Regions from separate parts of the Rhizobium sp. CAU 1783 genome, predicted to be linked through region 2. Evidence: predicted binding sites of a transcription regulator. Region 2 holds the regulator's gene; each other region holds the start of a gene.
The links. The regulator LexA, encoded in region 2, represses DNA repair genes until DNA is damaged. The targets are predictions, from matches to a motif close to TGTTCNNNNTGTGTTCNG.

Region 1 (4,208 bases), on a different contig from region 2:
ACCTCTAAAAAATTCGCCGAGATCCGCGACAAGGCGATCGCCGGGGTCGGCCGCCAGATGGCGTGAAGCGGCGTGAAGGGGTGCGAACTGGCCGGTCAGGTGACCTTGCGGGCCATGCCGACCGAACGGGGCGCCGTCTCCTCGAAACCGAACTGGGCATAGAGACGGTTCGCCGGCACGTCGGCGATCAGGCTGACATAGGCGGATTTCGGCAGGGTTTCGATGAAGTCGGTGAGGGCCTGCATGATCCATTTCGCCAGCCCCCTGCCCTGATGGGCGGGCTCGATGGCGATGTCGGTCACCTGGAAGAAGCAGCCGCCGTCGCCGATGATCCGGCCCATGCCGACGACCGCGTCGCCCAACATCAGGCAGACGCCGAAGACCGAGTTCGGCAGGCCTTTCTCCGCCGCTTCGCGGGAAAAGAGGCCGAGGCCGGCGACCCGGCGCAGGCGCAGGTAATCCTCGACGGCGGGCACGCGGGCCTCGATGCGGTAGTCGCTGTTGTCCTTGTCCGACACTGTCATTTGCCTCCTCAGCCCAGCCATCCGTCGCGCCGCACCACCTGATCGACCCCGGCAAAGCGGGCGATTCGGGCAAGCTCGGCTTCCAGTTTCTCAAGCCGGCCGGCGGACGGTTTGACGCCCTTTTCCAGCCAGAGCCGCTTCACGTCGAGCACGCCTGTCCTGCGGTCCGCCTTCATGTCGATGCGGCCGATCAGGCGGTCGGATTGCAGGAGCGGGAAGACGTAATAGCCGTATTCGCGCTTCGGCTCGGGGACGAAGATCTCGATCCGGTAGAAGAAGCCGAACAGGCGTTCGGTGCGGTTGCGGTCGCGGATCAGCGGATCGAAGGGGCTGAGCGTCCTGATGCGGGCCGGCGGCTCCGGCGCGTCGAGAAGGGCCGCCAGGTTTTCCGCAAAGGCAAAGGAGGCGCGCGGCTTGCCGTCGACCGTGCCAAGGGTGACTTCCTCCAGCTCGTCGCGGTGCGCATCGACCCAGGCCTTCGCCTCCTGCGGCGTCACCAGATCGAAGAAGGCGGCGATCTCGCCATGGGTGGCAAAGCCGAGCCGCGCAAGCGCGCTGCGGCAAGCCCAGTCGACGAAGGCATCGTGGTCGACTTCGGCGGCAAAATGATCGGCCGGGATCACCCGTTCGGCAAGGTCGTAGACCTTCTGGAAATTGTCGCGGGCTGAAATCGCCAGCTTGCCGGTGTGCCAGAGATATTCGAGCGCGGTCTTGGACGGATGCCAGTTCCACCAGCCGCCGGACTTGTGGTCCTCGGCCTTGACCTCGCGGGCCATGATCGGCCCGCCGGCGCGGATCTTCTCATAGGTTTCCTCGAAGGCCCGGTCGAAACCCTCGCCCTGCCATTTGCGCCAATTTTCGAGGATCTTCTCCTCGCGCCGACGAAAGCGGTGCTTCCAGTAGGGAAAGAAGGCGGAGGGAATGACCGAGGCGTCATGGGTCCAGTGCTCGAACAGGCTGCGGTCCTTTTCGAGAAGCCGGCTCAGCTGTTCCGGGCGATAGGTCTGGTTGCGCGAAAAGAGGATCTGGTGATGGGCGCGCTCGACGGTCGCGATGCTGTCGACCTGGACGAAGCCGAGGTCGTGGATGAGCTGGTAGAGCCCGTCCTTGCCCAACGCGACATTCGGCGGCCGGGAAAGCCCCTGCCGTTCGAGAAAGATTTTTCGCGCCTGCGCGTTGTCCAGATGAATCGCCATGGGAGAGAGGCTAGCGAATGTTCATGATATGTTCAATGGGAGGTGTGGGGTTTCCGGTTTCTGATTTCTCGGGAGGTCGTGGAGTGGAACGGCCGCCATCGTTTGGCGGCTGCCCCTCACCGCCCCTCACCCGTCGGCGCTTTGCTCCTTACCTTGGCCCATTCCCCCTGGCCCATTCCCCTTGGCCCTCCTCCGGTCTATAGAGGGCCCAGACCAAGGACGGGGACAGGCATTGCGGATCACATTCGACCGGGCAGAGGTGCGCTATGGCGACAAGGTCGCGCTCGAGCCGCTGTCGCTGACACTTGTCGAACGGCGCATCGGGGTGATCGGGCTCAACGGGTCCGGCAAGACGACCTTCGCGCGGCTGATCAACGGCCTCGTCAAGCCGTCGGCCGGGGCGGTCGCGCTCGGCGGGCTCGATACCGTGAAGGACGAGAAGGCCGTGCTCGGCAAGGCCGGCTTCATCTTCCAGAACCCGGCGAACCAGATCATCCTGCCGGTCATCCGCGACGACATCGCCTTCGGGCCGAAAAGCAGGGGCCTTAAAGGTGCTGCACTGACCGAGGCCGTCGATCGCGTGCTTGCCCGCTTCGGGATTGCCCGTCTCGCCGACCGGCGGCCGCACGAGCTTTCCGGCGGCGAGCTGCAGCTCGCGGCACTGGCCGCCGTCATCGTCACAGCGCCGGACCTCGTCATCTTCGACGAGCCGACCAACCAGTTGGACCTGAAGAACCGCGCGATGGTGAAGGCGGCGATTGACGGGCTCGACCAGCAGGCGATCGTCATCAGCCACGACCTCGACCTCGTCGCCGGCTTCGAGCGCGTGCTGGTCTTCCACGAGGGGCGCGTCGCGTTCGACGGCAGCGCGCCGGAGGCAATCACCCGCTACCGGGAGATCGCGCTGCCGTGAGAAGTCTTCATGTCAGCGGCGACAGCCCGATGCACCGGACAAGGCCGGCGGTGAAAATCGGCGGTCTCGGCGTCTTCGCCGTGCTGATCTTCCTGACCCGCGAGCCGTTGATCCTTCTCGTCGCCCTCGGCGCGGCGGCCGCGCTCTATTTCGGCCTCGGCCAGCCGTTCCGGGTGGCCCTTTCGCCGCTCAGGCCGGTGATCCTCACCATCCTGATCGTCGGGGTGTTTCACCTCGTGCTCACCAGCGCCGAGGAGGCGATGGTGACGACGCTCCGGCTTTCGGCGCTGATGATGGCGGGAGCCGCCGTCACTGCGACGACCACTGTTTCCGCCTTCATCGAGACGATCACCCGCCTTGCCGCGCCGCTCGAGCGGGCGGGGCTTGCGAAGGCTTCCGACATCGGCCTTGCGGTCGGGCTCGTGGTACGCTTCGTCCCGGAGATCCTGACGCGATACGAGGCGATCCGCGAGGCGCACCGGGCGCGCGGCCTTCGCCCGAGGATTTCGACGATCCTCGGACCGCTGATCATCGCCACCCTCAGGGATGCGGATAATATCGCCCAAGCCATTGACGCCCGGGGCATTCGCGGGCAGTGAGCTTGCCGTTGGGGGAATTTTTGACTTTGCGCATATAGCCGGTGACAGGACCGCCATGCGCCGTGCCGGAGGGAGACCACATGCAGACCCGTGACCTCGTACTCATCTCGCTGTTCGCCGCCATCATCGTGGCGCTCGGCTTCATCCCGCCGATCACGCTCGGCTTCGTTCCGGTGCCGATCACGGCCCAGTCGCTCGGCGTGATGCTGGCCGGCGTCGTTCTCGGCGCCAAGCGCGGCGCGCTTGCCGCTGTTCTCGTCATCCTGCTGGTCGCCATCGGCCTTCCGGTGCTTTCCGGCGGGCGCGGCGGCCTTGCCGTCTTTGCCGGCCCGACCGTCGGCTTCCTGATCGGCTGGGTGCCGGCCGCCTATGCCGCCGGCACGATCGCGGAAAAATTCGCCCGGCCGGGCCTTTCCGCGATCGCCCAGACGCTCGGCTTCTTCGCGGCCGCCGCGATCGGCGGCGTCGTGGTGCTCTATGTCTTCGGCATCGGCTATCTCGCCTTCGGCGCCGGCCTGGGTCTCGAGAAGGCCTTTCTCGGCTCGATGGCCTTCATCCCGGGCGACCTCATCAAGGCCGCCGTGGCCGCACTCGCCGGCCGTGCCGTGATGGTCGGCTATCCGCTCCTGCCCCAGCGCGCCTGAGGCGTGACGCAAACCGGCACGACCGGACGTGTCAGGAATTCCGTCGCCGCAGCAGCCAGCCTGTTGCGGCGGCCAGCCCAAGCGCCAGAAGTAGAGGCGCCTGGGACACCGCGAGCGCCACGGCGAAGGTGTCGTAGGATTGCCCCGCCAGCAGCCATTGCAGCAAGAGCCCGCAGAGCCAGCCGACGACCGCGGCGGCTACCACCCGCGCGGCAAACCAGCCCGAACCGCGGGGCGCCCGAATGCCGGGATCACGCCGGCCGGACCTCAGCCAGTACCACACGGCCGCGATCAGCGCGGAGAGAAAGCCGACGGCCGGGCTGATGACAAAG
Region 2 (4,208 bases):
ATCGGCGGCAAAGGCGAGCTTGAAACCGCCGAGAACCTCGGAGCCGTCGGCCATCTTGAACATGCGCTCGAAATGCAGCATCGGTCCGCCGGAAAAGCCTGCGCCGGCAAACCGCGCGTGATCGGCATCCGCGTCAACCGTCTTCACCACGATCGCGGAAAAGCCCTCCTGCCCGTTGCGGAAGCGGAACGCCTGATCCCGCGCGACGAACATGTTGCCGGCCCTGGCTGCAGCCTCGCATTCTTCGCGGCTACCGACGGCCAGCGGTTCGAGATAGGTGTCGTCCCCGAAGAAGACGCAGGCATTCTCCGTCCCGAACGGATGACGCGCATCCGGCGCGACCGTGAAGCCGAGCTGAGCAAACCGGGCGCGTGTCGCCTCGAGCGACGTAACCGGTAGGACGAGGTGGTCGACCGCTCCCACCGCATGCTGTTTGGATGTCATCGGGAATGCACTCCTTGCGCCTGACAGACCGTTCTTGCGACTACCTAATCACTCCCGCGCGTCGATGAAAGGGCAAGCACCGCTTCCTTCAGTGCGGCAATCTCGCTCCGGGCCGCCTGGAGCTCGATCAGCACCTGCTCATCGATCTTGTGGTGCAGCGCCAGCACCTCGATCTCCGCCTTCAGGTTTATCTCGTAGTCCTTGGCCGCCATGAAACGGTCCCGCGCCGCCTGCCGGTTCTGGCTCATCATGATGACCGGCGCCTGGATCGCCGCAAGCATCGAGAGCAACAGGTTGAGGAAGATGAACGGATAGGGATCGAGCGCATGCGTCGCCAGCACGACGGTATTGAGGATCACCCAGGCGACCAGGAAGGCACCGAACCCGACGATGAAACCCCAGGACCCGCCGACCCGGGCGATCGAATCCGCAAGTCGTTGCCCGGGCGTTGCGGCGGCGAGAAAATCCTCGCTTGCGTTCGTCGAAAGCACCCGCCGCTCGCGGGCCTTCTTGAGGACCCGGCGTTCCGCTTCGCTGAGCTCATGCGCAGCCTTGCCGAACACCTTCTTCTCGATATCGCCAAACATGTCTCACCGTCTCCGCTCTGCCGCACATGCGGACACCAGACCCCGGCCCCGTCATTCGATATGGGGACTGCCCTGTCAACGGTCGCATGCGTTGAGGCGGCCATTCCGCGGACCGGGCCTCCCGATAAAACACAAGATCTGACGGCTTCTTCACGTTTTTTTATCCCCTTGCGGAACACAAATGGAACAGATAGTGTATGTTCTGTATTTGTTTCACGAATGGGGCACCGCAACATGCTGACGCGAAAGCAACAGGAACTGCTTCTGTTCATCCACGAGCGGATGAAGGAGTCGGGCGTTCCCCCATCCTTCGACGAGATGAAGGATGCGCTCGACCTGGCCTCGAAGTCCGGCATTCACCGCCTTATCACGGCGCTTGAGGAACGCGGTTTCATTCGCCGTCTCCCTAACCGGGCCCGGGCGTTGGAGGTCATCAAGCTGCCCGAGGCCTATACACCGAGCCTCCAGCCGCGCCGCGGCTTCTCGCCGAGCGTCATCGAGGGCAGCCTGGGCAAGCCCGCCCCGGTCGCACCGCCGAAGGTCGCCGTAGAGGACGCCGCGAACTCCGTCAGCGTTCCGGTCATGGGCCGCATTGCCGCCGGCGTGCCGATCTCGGCCATTCAGAACAACACCCACGACATCACGGTTCCGGCCGAGATGATCGGTTCCGGTGACCACTACGCCCTGGAGGTGAAGGGTGATTCGATGATCGAAGCCGGCATTCTCGACGGCGACACGGTCATCATCCGCAATGCCTCGAATGCCAATCCGGGCGACATCATCGTTGCGCTGGTCGACGACGAGGAGGCGACGTTGAAACGCTTCCGCCGCCGGGGAGCGTCGATTGCGCTGGAGGCCGCGAATCCCGCCTATGAAACGCGCATTTTCCCGCCGGACCGGGTGAAAATCCAAGGCAAGCTCGTCGGCCTTATCCGGCGTTACCACTGAAGCGAGGGCGGGTCATCGAACCCGCCTTTTTCGTGGGAACGGGGAGCCGACTCGTCCTGCGTTGGCGGGAAGACAAAACGTTCCGTCCGCCAGTCATAGAGGCGATGCACGGTCCATGGCCGATTGTCTCCTCGTTCGATGGCGGAGGTGACCGACAATGTGCGGCTCCGCCGATTACCGAGCGTGATTTCGAGCGCGCCGGTCTGCCTGAGGGTTTCGGCTGTGAAAAGGTGAGCGCCGGATTGGCAGCGTTGAAATCCAGTCCGCCTCGCCGCGATCACGATATCCGCACTGTCACAGGCGCCCCCGACAAAGACGGGCTCCTCGACTGTCGCGATGGTCCAGCCGTTCTCGAGGACAGCGACGCACCATGACTTTCCCTCACAGGCGAACCGCGGGCCGGAGGCTTTTGCGAGTGCAGCCTTCATCCGCCTTTCGCCGTCTTCCAGATCCGCCTCCGAAAGTTGCGGTCTGGCCTTTGCCGGCGCTAACGCATCCTGCGCGGCCTTCGACCCGTCCTGCTTTTGGGTGGCTTGTCCAGAGGGTTGTTTGTCGCCGGCTTTGTCGAGGAATACCGGCGGCTCATGGCCCGAAAAGCCAAGTGCGGATTGCCACTGGTCGAAGATAAACGACGGAGGGCGGACGCGGTTGGTGGCAAGCCGACCTGGCTCCATCCACATCCCGACCAGGCGACCGTCCTCCGCCACATAAAGGTCGGCGACCGGTGGAAGCGGCGCGATGAGTACCGCGAGTAGGCTCGCCCCGAGCAAAAGGCTTCCGGCCTGCCGGAGGTGCGATCGGAGCAGCGTCAACATCAGCAGACCGAGGGAGGTCAGAGGCAGGAACCAGCCCGGCAGTCGCGAAAAGCGGATTGCGTCGTCCCACCCGGCAATCCACTCAGCGATGGCGATCACCCATTCGAGCCCCCACCCCATCACCCAGAGAAACGGCCCGTCGAGACCGAGAGGCATCAGCAGCATCGCCACGAGCCCTGCCGGCATGACGAGGATCGAGATGATCGGCATGGCCACGAGATTGGCTTCCAGGCTGTGCGGCGCCAGCCGATGAAAATGGGAAACGGCGAAGGCCGCGGTCGACAACCCGCCGATCAGGGAGGTTGCGAAAGCCCCCCCAAGAATCTTCCCGCCTGCTGCAAGCAAGGAAAGACCCGGTATCGCGAATGGCAGGGAGGGCTTGCGCGGCCGGCTGCGCCACGCGGCATAGCCGGCAATCAGACCGGCCGTCGCTGCAAACGACATCTGGAAACTTGGCCCCATCACCGCCGATGGGCTGACCACCAGGATCACGATCGCAGCAAGGGCCAGGTTGCGCAGGCTGATCGCCGGGCGATCGAAGAGCACCGCGACCAGCATGATTGCCGTCATCAGGAAAGCACGCACCGCCGAGACCTGGCAGCCTGATATCAGCAGGTAGGCGAAGGCGGCGGCAAGCGCGCCGAAGGCCGCGAACTTCTTGATCGGCATCGTTTGGGCAAGCCCTGGCAGGAGGCTGAGGATCTTGCGCAGGCCGACGAAGAAGATCCCCGCGGCCAGCGCCATGTTCAGCCCCGAGATCGCGGTGATGTGCGCGAGGCCCGAGAGCCGCAAGGCCTCTGTCGCGCCCTTCGACATCGAGCGGCGCTCGCCGGTGATGATCGAGGCGGCAAAGGCGCCGGGATCACCCGCAAGTTCCGTGCGGATGCGTGTCGAGATCCGATCCCGCAAGGAAAAGAGCACGCGGTCGGCCATTATCCAGAACCCCTCGTTGCTCGCCATCCCGGCCGCGCCGGCCTGAGCCGGGCCGAGAAAGAAGCCCACCGCTCCGATTTCGTTGAAATAGCTGGCGAAGGCGAAATCATTGAGGCCCGGAAGCGCCGGCCCGGAAGGCGGTGAAAGTCGCGCCCGCCCCCGGATCGCCTCGCCCAGAAGAGCCGGCCGGTTCGCGCCGCGTGCCAGGATAGAGATCCGCTCGGGCGGCCGCTTCAACCGTGGCTCGGCCGTTGCCGTCAGGCGGATCTCGTAGCGCCATTCGCCATTGGCCCCCGCCTCGCGCCTCTCGACGATACCCGTGACGATGGTCGTCACGCCGCTGTCGAGGATCGTCGTCCCCAGCCTGCCGGTCTCCATGGCGGCCAGCACCATGCCGGCAACCGGCAGGACCACGCACGCCAACATTCCGCGCAGTCGCGGCCGACCGGTCGCCGCGGCGAGAAGAAGGAACAAGAGTGCG
Region 3 (4,208 bases), on a different contig from region 2:
GCAACAGGCCGACGTGGTACGATCGGCTCCCCTTCGCGCCCCAGCGCCTGGTCGAGCCTGAGCAGCAAGGCCGGCCCGAAACGCCGCGTCAGCGGGCCGCGCGGCATCGCCAGGAGATCGCCCACCTGCTTCAGCCCGACCCGGGCAAGCGACGCCGCCATGCCAGCCTCGATCCGCAGTGCCTTGAGGGGCAGTGGCGACAGCACCGCCACCATCTCGCGATCGGCCACCACCGTCTTTACGGAAAAACGGGCCGCCGCCCAGGACAGGCCGGGTGTTCCGGCAATCGCGCCCCGCGCATCGAGCCCGAGCTGCAGGAGGCGACCCAGCAGGTCTTCGATCATCGCTTCTTCGCCGCCGAACAGATGCGTGCAGCCGGTGACGTCGAGCATCAGTCCATCCGTGCCGTCCAGCGCCACCAGTGGCGTATAGCGGTCGCACCAGTCGGCGATCGCCTCCAGAAACCGCCGGTCGGCGGAAGGATCCTCCTCCGCCGCGTCGAGGGACGGGCAGATGGCGCGTGCCTCGGCAAGACCCTGCCCGACCCGCAGGCCAATCGTTTCGGCCGTCTCGTCGAGCGCGGTGAGGCGCACCGCGTTCTGCACCCGCCCGGCACAAACAACCGGCGGATGGTCAGGACGCCCTGTCGAACGCCACGACAGTCCCCAGCGGCGACGCGCCAGCCGATCGGTCGAAAGCCTGGGAAACCAGAGCGCCAGGATACGCCGACCGTTCGGGGCGGTGCTGGCCGGTGTGAGCGAAAGTTGCGGGGTAAAACAGGCGGTCATCTTTATTCCACTCCAGGGTCAGTTCGCGGGATGCCCCGAGCCGGCTCTTTTCCGGAACGAGGCGGAAGACGGAATTGCCGATGCTGCCGCCGAGCATCGTTCCGTCGCTCAGAATGCGCGCCGCCGCCGGCGCGGGTTCGATGCGTAGGCGAAGCGAGGCGCTGCTCGCTTCCTCTTCTCCTCCCTGCCGCAGCAGAAGAAGAAAGCCGCCCGTGCTGCGCGCCTTGAGGCTGAGACGCCGGCTTTCGGTCAGCCCGAAGCCGCGCGGGTTGCCGTTGACCTCCAGCATCACGGCCGCGAAGGCGCCGCAGGAAAGGGCGGCATCCGCCAGCCAAAGCGCCTCCTCAACTCGCCGGGGCATGGCATAGACGAGTTCACCCGGCCGGCACCCGTAATCGACCAGGCCCGCCGCATGGGGCAACCCCGCTTCACGGGCAACGAAGCTCTCGCCGATCCAGAGAATGCGCTTTTCCGGCTGGGCCGGCAGACAGGCAAGACACAAGCCCAGCCCGAAACCGCTGACGGCGCCAGCATCCCTCAGCTGCCCGCCACGAAGCTCGATCATCGCACCGACCGGAAACCCATCCGGCAGCAGGCTTTCGAGGCCTGAAGCCTCCTCCGCCCCTACGAAACCGCCGGCAGCATCCACCTCGGCGCAGCCGGCATCCGGCTCGGGTTCGAGCCCGGCCGAAAGCGGCCTGCCTTCGATCTTCGCGATGGCCTCGCGCAGGGCAAACAGCTTCCCCTGCGCCAGAGCGGTCCCGCCCATGACGTATCTCCATCGAAATGTTCTCTATATGTTCTTATGGATTCCAGAGCTTTCGAAAAGAGTCAACCGGATTCATTGTGAATTTATTCCTTGACAGGATTCCCACTCGAAAAGCGGGAACAAAACTCCTATATGGAGAGCCAGTAAGGAGTTCCGATGGCCCGCATTGACCAGACCGAAGATTGGCGCGAGCGCCATGCCCCGACGATCAGCACGTTCGAATCGCTGGCGATTGAGGCCTATGGCCATCTGCCGGAGGAATTCAGGGCGCTGACGGGAAATCTGATCATCGAGATCGCCGATTTCCCGACCGACGAAGTCTTCGAGGACATGGCGCTGGAGACGCCTTTCGACCTGCTCGGCCTGTTCGAGGGCCGTGGCATCTCGGAACGTTTCACCATGGAAACCGGGGAGATGCCGAACCGCATCACGCTCTATCGCCGCCCGATCCTCGACTACTGGGCGGAAAACGAAGAAACCCTGGGCGACATCATCACCCACGTTCTGATCCACGAGATCGGCCATCATTTCGGCCTCTCCGACGACGACATGGAACGCATTGAGGAAAGCGCCGAGGATGCCGCCGCGGAAGCGGACGGCCTTTCTGTCGCGGTGAAGGACTAGTCGCGCTTCGCAAGGAAATGCGTGGTCCCGGCTTCGGCGAATTGCAGATCCCGTGCCGGCGCACCTGAACGGATGCCGATCCCGCCCGCCACCTCGCCGTCGAAGAGCACGGGCAGGCCACCGCCCACCACCATCAGACGCCCGCCGATCGCCCCGTCCGGAAACGGGTGGCCGCCGCCCCGCCTCCTCGCCTATCCCTTGGCCTCCGACACCCAAAGGAGGTTTCCATGACAAGCCTGAACGACAAGGTCGCCATCATCACCGGAGCGTCGTCCGGCATCGGCCGCGCCACTGCCCTGCTGTTTGCCGCAGAGGGCGCATCCCTGGTGCTCAATGCCAGGGGCAGCGAAGCACTCGACGCGGTTGTCGATCTGATCGAGAGCCGGGGCGGCATCGCCCATGCCGTGCCGGGTGACGTCGCCCGTGCCGAAACCCATGAGAGGCTGGTCGATGCGGCCATGAGCCGGTTCGGCGGCCTCGATATCGCCGTCAACAATGCCGGGGCCGTCGGTCCGATCAAACCCCTCGCGGAAGTCACGATGCCCGAATGGCAGGAAACGCTGGCGGCAAACCTGACCTCGGCCTTTTTCGCCGCCCGCTGCCAGATCCCAGCCATGCTGGAACGTGGCTCCGGCGCCCTGGTCTTCGTCTCGACCTTCGTCGGAACGAGCGTCGGCCTTCCCGGAATGGGCACCTATGCCGCCTCCAAGGCGGGCATCATGGGTCTGGTAAAGGGCATCACTGCGGATTACGGCAGCCGCGACATTCGGGCCAATGCACTCCTGCCGGGCGGCACCGATACGCGGATGGCCGGCGATCAGGCCCAAAAGGACTGGGCGGCAGGTCTGCATGCCCTGAAACGCATCGCCCGGCCGGAAGAAATCGCCCGCGCGGCCCTTTTCCTTGCGGGCCCCATGGCAAGCTTCGTCGCCGGCTCGGCGCTCTACGCCGACGGCGGCAATGCCGCCGTCAAGTGACGCGATACGCCGGAGCGCCCGCCGCAGACGGCAGGCGCTCCGTTTCTGTCATTGCTCGCCGAGCTTCATGCTCGGATCGTAATCCTTGCCATGCACGGTCTTCACCACGGCTTGCCCGCAATGCATCTGGTTGGTCGCGGCATTGAAGGAAAGGCTCGGTGCACCATGCAGTTCCCAGCCCTTGTTGAGCGCATCGGTGACGCGATGGCAAAAGGCCGCGTCGTCCGGGCCGGTGAGGAAACGATAGACCTTCATGCTGTTCTGCCTTCTCTGTCTGCGATGACGCGAGCCTTGGCGAGCAGTCGCTCGGCCTGCTCCAGATGCAGCCGTTCGATCATCCGCCCGTCGAGATTGATGACGTTGAGGCCGTCGGTCGCGGGATCGGCAAAGGCGACGGCAATCGCCTTCGCCTCGGCGAGCGCCGCCTCTGAAAAACCGAAATACCGGTTGGCCCCGTCGATCTGTGCCGGATGGATCAGCATCTTGCCGTCGAAGCCCATGGCGCGTCCCTGCGCGCATTCGCCATCGAAGGCCTCGAGCGCCCTGAACTCGTTCGATACGCTGTCGATCGCGTCGAGCCCGTAGGCGCGCGCAGCAAGGATCACCTGCATCAGGAAGGGCACGAGATAGGTCCGCCCCGTCTCCGGAGCCACGCCCGTCTCCTTGCGCAGATCGTTGAGCCCGACGACGAAACAGTCGAGCAGGCCGCCGGCGGTGCGTCCCGCGCCGGCGATCGCCGCTGCATTGAGAACGCCGCGCGGCGTTTCGATCATCGCCCAGATCCTGAGACTTTCCGTCGCATCGGTTTCGGTGATGAGGTCAGCCACCCGCTGCACGTCGTCCGGGCCGTCGACCTTCGGCAGCAGCACGGCATCCGGCCGGCAGGCGATCACGGCGGCCATGTCGTCGGAGAAGAACTCGGTATCGATCCCGTTCACACGGACGATGCTTTCCCGGCCCCGAAGCGGCGTCTCGGCAAAGAAACGCCTGAGATTTTCGCGGGCTTCGGCCTTCTTCTCGACCGCCACCGAATCCTCGAGATCGAAGATG
Region 4 (4,208 bases), on a different contig from region 2:
GACGTCGCGACGGAAAAGCACGCCAAGGTTCTCGACGAGCTGGAAGGCCAGCCCCTTGGCGAGACCCTGGAGGTCTTCGGCGCGCGAAAGATCATCGAGCGGCTTCAGGACCGTCGAGATGTGGTGATTCACGAAGCGTTCGACACGAGCGACGACATGATCGCGCGCATTGCCGGTCAGCTGTTCGTCGGCCAGCAGGATGACGCGCGGATGCAGCATGTGATCGCTGCCCGTGAGGCGTGCGACGGGATCGCCGAGCCAGCGCACCAGACCGTCTGCGCTGATCGCGAGGTCGTTGTTGCCCGAAGCGTGCAGACGTGCCGCCCGCGCCTCGAACTCCAGCGCGAGCGCCTTGTGCGCAGCGGCCTCAACGGCCTTGGCATCGGGACCCTCGGTACCGGATATGGGCGTAAACCGGAAACCGGCGAGTTGTCCCATGTGATGTCCTTCCACGAAGACATCGCCGTTCACACTGATTTCAGCTTCCAACATCGCATTCTCTCTCAAGCGCTTCATGAGCACAGATGTCCTGCGATCAACAAAGCGTTTCGTCAACCTATCATGTAGCGCATCGGACAATCGGTCTTCGATTTCCCGCGTCTTTTCTTGCCAGTGTGTCGGATCGGCAAGCCAACCTGGCCGGTTCGATACATAAGTCCATGTGCGGATTTGGGCAATCCGTGCCGACAAGGTATCGATTTCGCCGTCGGTCCGGTCGGCACGGCGAACCTGCTCGGCCATGAAGTCTTCGTTGACCGCGCCATGGCGGACGAGGTCGAAGAACAGGCTCTGGATCAGGTCCGCATGCTGGGCCGGCGTGATGCGTCGATAGTCGGGAAGCGCACAGGCTTCCCACAGCTTCTCGACTCTTTCCGGTGTATTCGCCAGATCGGCCACTTCGGGATATCGCGCAAGGAAATCGAGCGCCTGCTGGTCGATGGCCGGCAAGGCGCGCGTCAGTCCCTCGACGCGCGGCGCGGCCTCAAGACTGCGCTGCAGCGCGCCGATCGACGAGAAATCGAATTTCGCCGTTCGCCATTGCAGAACCTTGACGGTATCGAACTGATGGCTTTCCAGCCGCTCGACCAGCTCGTTGTCGAAAGGATCGACCCGGCCGGTGACGCCGAAGGTTCCGTCCTTCAGGTGACGCCCGGCACGGCCGGCGACCTGTCCCAGCTCCCCGGGGTTCAGGTTGCGGAACTGATAGCCGTCGAACTTCCGGTCCTGGGCGAAGGCCACGTGATCGACATCGAGGTTGAGGCCCATGCCGATCGCATCGGTCGCCACCAGATACTCGACATCGCCCGCCTGATAGAGGCCGACCTGCGCGTTGCGGGTCCGCGGGCTGAGCGCGCCCAGAACCACGGCAGCACCACCCCGCTGGCGACGGATCAGTTCGGCAATCGCATAGACCTCGTCGGCGGAAAAGGCGACGATCGCCGTTCTCTGGGGCAGCCGGGTTATCTTCTTCTGGCCCGCGTAGAAGAGCTGCGACAGTCGCGGACGCTCCACGATCGTGATTCCGGGAAGAACCTGTTGCAGGATCGGCTTCATTGTTGCCGAGCCGAGCAGCAACGTCTCATCACGACCACGCAGGTGAAGCAAGCGATCCGTGAAGATATGGCCGCGCTCGAGGTCCCCGGCAAGCTGGATCTCGTCGATCGCGACGAAGGCCGCCTTCGTCTCACGCGGCATGGCCTCCACCGTGCATACGGAAAAGCGCGCGCCAGCAGGAGCGATCTTCTCCTCGCCGGTGACGAGCGCCACTTGGGAGACACCCACCCGCTCCACGACCCGCTGATAGACCTCGCGTGCAAGCAGGCGAAGCGGCAGGCCAATGATCCCGGAGCCATGTGCGACCATGCGCTCGATGGCGAAATGGGTCTTGCCCGTATTGGTCGGCCCCAGCACAGCAGTGACACCGCGGCCGCTCAGGATCATGGGTTGCGAATTCAATTACCGCTCCGCGCTGCAACGGACCGTCGTTCAAGAAGGGTGACCGGCGATCTCGCCCCACACATGGCGACGATTGCCGCCAAAGGCAAGCCACCCGAGGTTTGCGAACCATAATCAAGGGACACAGACCCCAGAATTCGGCTGAAATGACCCGAAATGCCAGTCCCGACGACTCCGGGAACAGTGTGCGAACGAATCGGCGACGAATCGCTGACTCCTCGTGATTCAGGATTTGTTCACGGCTAGATATCGGCGCAATTCGCGGAGTCGCCCACAAAATGCTGAATCGGATCAACGGCTTGTCGTGATGATTCCGAGATGTGGAGAGAACGGCTCGGAAGAGGGGAACAGAAAGCCGTCACGCCGCGTTGATTGAGCCGAGGCTAACCAAGATGACACTGTCGCCACCACCTGCAGAATGGATCAGCAACAAGCCTGGACGGAACTTCGTTCTGATCCACGGCATGGTCATGGCACCCGCGTTCTGGAAGGTCTTTGCCCCGGAAATCACCCGCAAGGGCAGGACCGTCGCCTATCCCCTTCCCGGGCATCATCCGTGGAACCTGCCAGTTCCGGGAGCGGTCATCTCGCCGGAAGCGGTCGTGGATGCGATGGCAGACGCGATTGGCCGAGATTTTGGCGGTGAGCAGGTCGACCTGATCGGTCATTCGACCGGCGGATTTCTCTCCCTCCTTCTTGCTGTCCGTCGCCCGGATCTCGTGCGCTCGGTCGTCCTCCTCGGAGGCTTCGCCTGCGGCCGCTTCGAGGGAAAGGAGCGATTTGCGGCCCGTTTGCTTCGGATCCCGCGGGTTGGCCCTTATGTGTTCCGCCATTTCTTCAAGCGCTGGATCTCGACCAGGGAACAGTTTCGCTGGGGCTCGATCGAATGCGTCTATGACAAGTCCTGCCCCTGGGAGGATGATCGCGCTGCCGCCGCGATGGAAATGGTCCGCGGTCATCTCCTGAAGACACGACCGGAGGACGTTGCGGCCTGCGTGCAATTCATGTCGGGCACCTCGATCCTCGCCGACCTGCCGAAAATCTCGATCCCGGTCCTTAACCTGATCGGCGTTCACGACGCGATCGTGCCTCCCTCCCATCAGTTGCGCCTGTCGAAGTTGCTGCCCAGGGCACAGACCGTGCTGTTCGGAGATTGCGGTCATCTTGTCATGGTCGAACAGAGGCACCGAATGAATAAGATCATCGGCAGCTTCATCGACCCATCTGCGACATCGGCCGCAGCCCTGATTGACCGCTGGTCTCGTTACTTTGAGCCTCTTCTCTCAGGAGAAGATATCGACCTCGGAACAATGAGCCTGGCATCGATGGAACAAACCTCGGCGCCCGACGTTGAGGCATCACGCAAACCGGAATTCGAATTTACCAATCGAGAGGGCCACCATGTTGAGTACAATTCTCATCGTCATCGTCATCCTGTTGCTGATCGGCGCCCTGCCCAATTGGGGCTATAGCCGAAACTGGGGCTATGGACCGTCCGGCGGCCTCGGGCTTGTCGTGCTTATTCTTGTCATCCTGCTGCTCATGGGCCGGATCTGAGCGTAGTCGAAACCGAAGAGGAAAAACGACGATGAAAAAGACACTTCTTGCACTTGCCCTCATCGCCCCGCTGGCATCGTGCACGGCGACCGAACGAGGTGCCTCCATCGGTGCCGCCTCCGGCGCCGTGATCGGTGGCGTGGCCACCAATTCGGTCGGCGGCGCTGCCGTCGGTGCCGTTGTCGGCGGAGCCGCGGGCGCCCTGATTGGCCAGTCACAGGAACGGTCCGGCTACTGCGTTTATCGCGACCGCTACGGACGCACCTATGAGGCACGCTGCCGCTGAACACGCCGCAGCGATGCTCCCAGAAGGCCGCCGGATGCCCCCACCGGCGGCCTTTGACGTTCGGCAAAGTGCCTTGCCGTTAACCCCTCGATCAAAGCCGGAACGAATCGGCGACGAATCGCTTACGGTCAATGTTTCTCGTTTTGTTCATCACCATATATTGTGGAATAACAATCTGTTAACCATAGGAAACCGTGGATATTAGGATTTCTGGCATTCGAGGCCCGCACGAATATTAACCTTCGCCACGGCGGTATGAAAAAAAGGCCGGCCCCGAAGGACCGGCCTTTGATGACCTCGCGTCCGCCTGCGAAAGTCACACGAAGAACTGGCCACCATTCGCAGAGATCGTCGAACCGGTGATGAAGCCGGCATCGTCCGAGGCGAGGAAAACCACGATGCGAGCGAT

Region 1: a site for LexA is predicted at 1,739-1,756, ahead of ACX93L_RS11315 (energy-coupling factor ABC transporter ATP-binding protein). Genes of this name have one in related genera too.
Region 3: a site for LexA is predicted at 1,576-1,593, ahead of ACX93L_RS17300 (ImuA family protein). Genes of this name have one in related genera too.
Region 4: a site for LexA is predicted at 2,133-2,150, ahead of ACX93L_RS17955 (helicase-related protein). Genes of this name have one in related genera too.

Annotation. Positions count from the first base shown of each region.
Region 1 is NZ_JBTOLM010000002.1:944,973-949,180, reverse strand. Features, by position in the region: gene ACX93L_RS11330 (hypothetical protein) at 1-66, shown strand, start outside; gene ACX93L_RS11325 (GNAT family N-acetyltransferase) at 96-524, opposite strand; gene ACX93L_RS11320 (winged helix-turn-helix domain-containing protein) at 533-1,720, opposite strand; gene ACX93L_RS11315 (energy-coupling factor ABC transporter ATP-binding protein) at 1,953-2,633, shown strand; gene ACX93L_RS11310 (energy-coupling factor transporter transmembrane component T family protein) at 2,630-3,232, shown strand; gene ACX93L_RS11305 (biotin transporter BioY) at 3,313-3,876, shown strand; gene ACX93L_RS11300 (hypothetical protein) at 3,908-4,208, opposite strand, start outside.
Region 2 is NZ_JBTOLM010000001.1:1,225,076-1,229,283, reverse strand. Features, by position in the region: gene ACX93L_RS05630 (VOC family protein) at 1-444, opposite strand, end outside; gene ACX93L_RS05625 (DUF1003 domain-containing protein) at 489-1,031, opposite strand; gene lexA (transcriptional repressor LexA) at 1,266-1,979, shown strand; gene ACX93L_RS05615 (ComEC/Rec2 family competence protein) at 1,970-4,208, opposite strand, start outside.
Region 3 is NZ_JBTOLM010000004.1:179,163-183,370, reverse strand. Features, by position in the region: gene ACX93L_RS17305 (Y-family DNA polymerase) at 1-593, opposite strand, end outside; gene ACX93L_RS17300 (ImuA family protein) at 634-1,557, opposite strand; gene ACX93L_RS17295 (metallopeptidase family protein) at 1,714-2,181, shown strand; gene ACX93L_RS17290 (heme-binding protein) at 2,178-2,315, opposite strand; gene ACX93L_RS17285 (SDR family oxidoreductase) at 2,409-3,158, shown strand; gene ACX93L_RS17280 (DUF1737 domain-containing protein) at 3,207-3,413, opposite strand; gene ACX93L_RS17275 (HpcH/HpaI aldolase/citrate lyase family protein) at 3,410-4,208, opposite strand, start outside.
Region 4 is NZ_JBTOLM010000004.1:329,959-334,166, reverse strand. Features, by position in the region: gene ACX93L_RS17955 (helicase-related protein) at 1-1,941, opposite strand, end outside; gene ACX93L_RS17950 (alpha/beta fold hydrolase) at 2,277-3,428, shown strand; gene ACX93L_RS17945 (DUF3309 family protein) at 3,358-3,513, shown strand; gene ACX93L_RS17940 (glycine zipper domain-containing protein) at 3,545-3,799, shown strand; gene phbB (beta-ketoacyl-ACP reductase) at 4,116-4,208, opposite strand, start outside.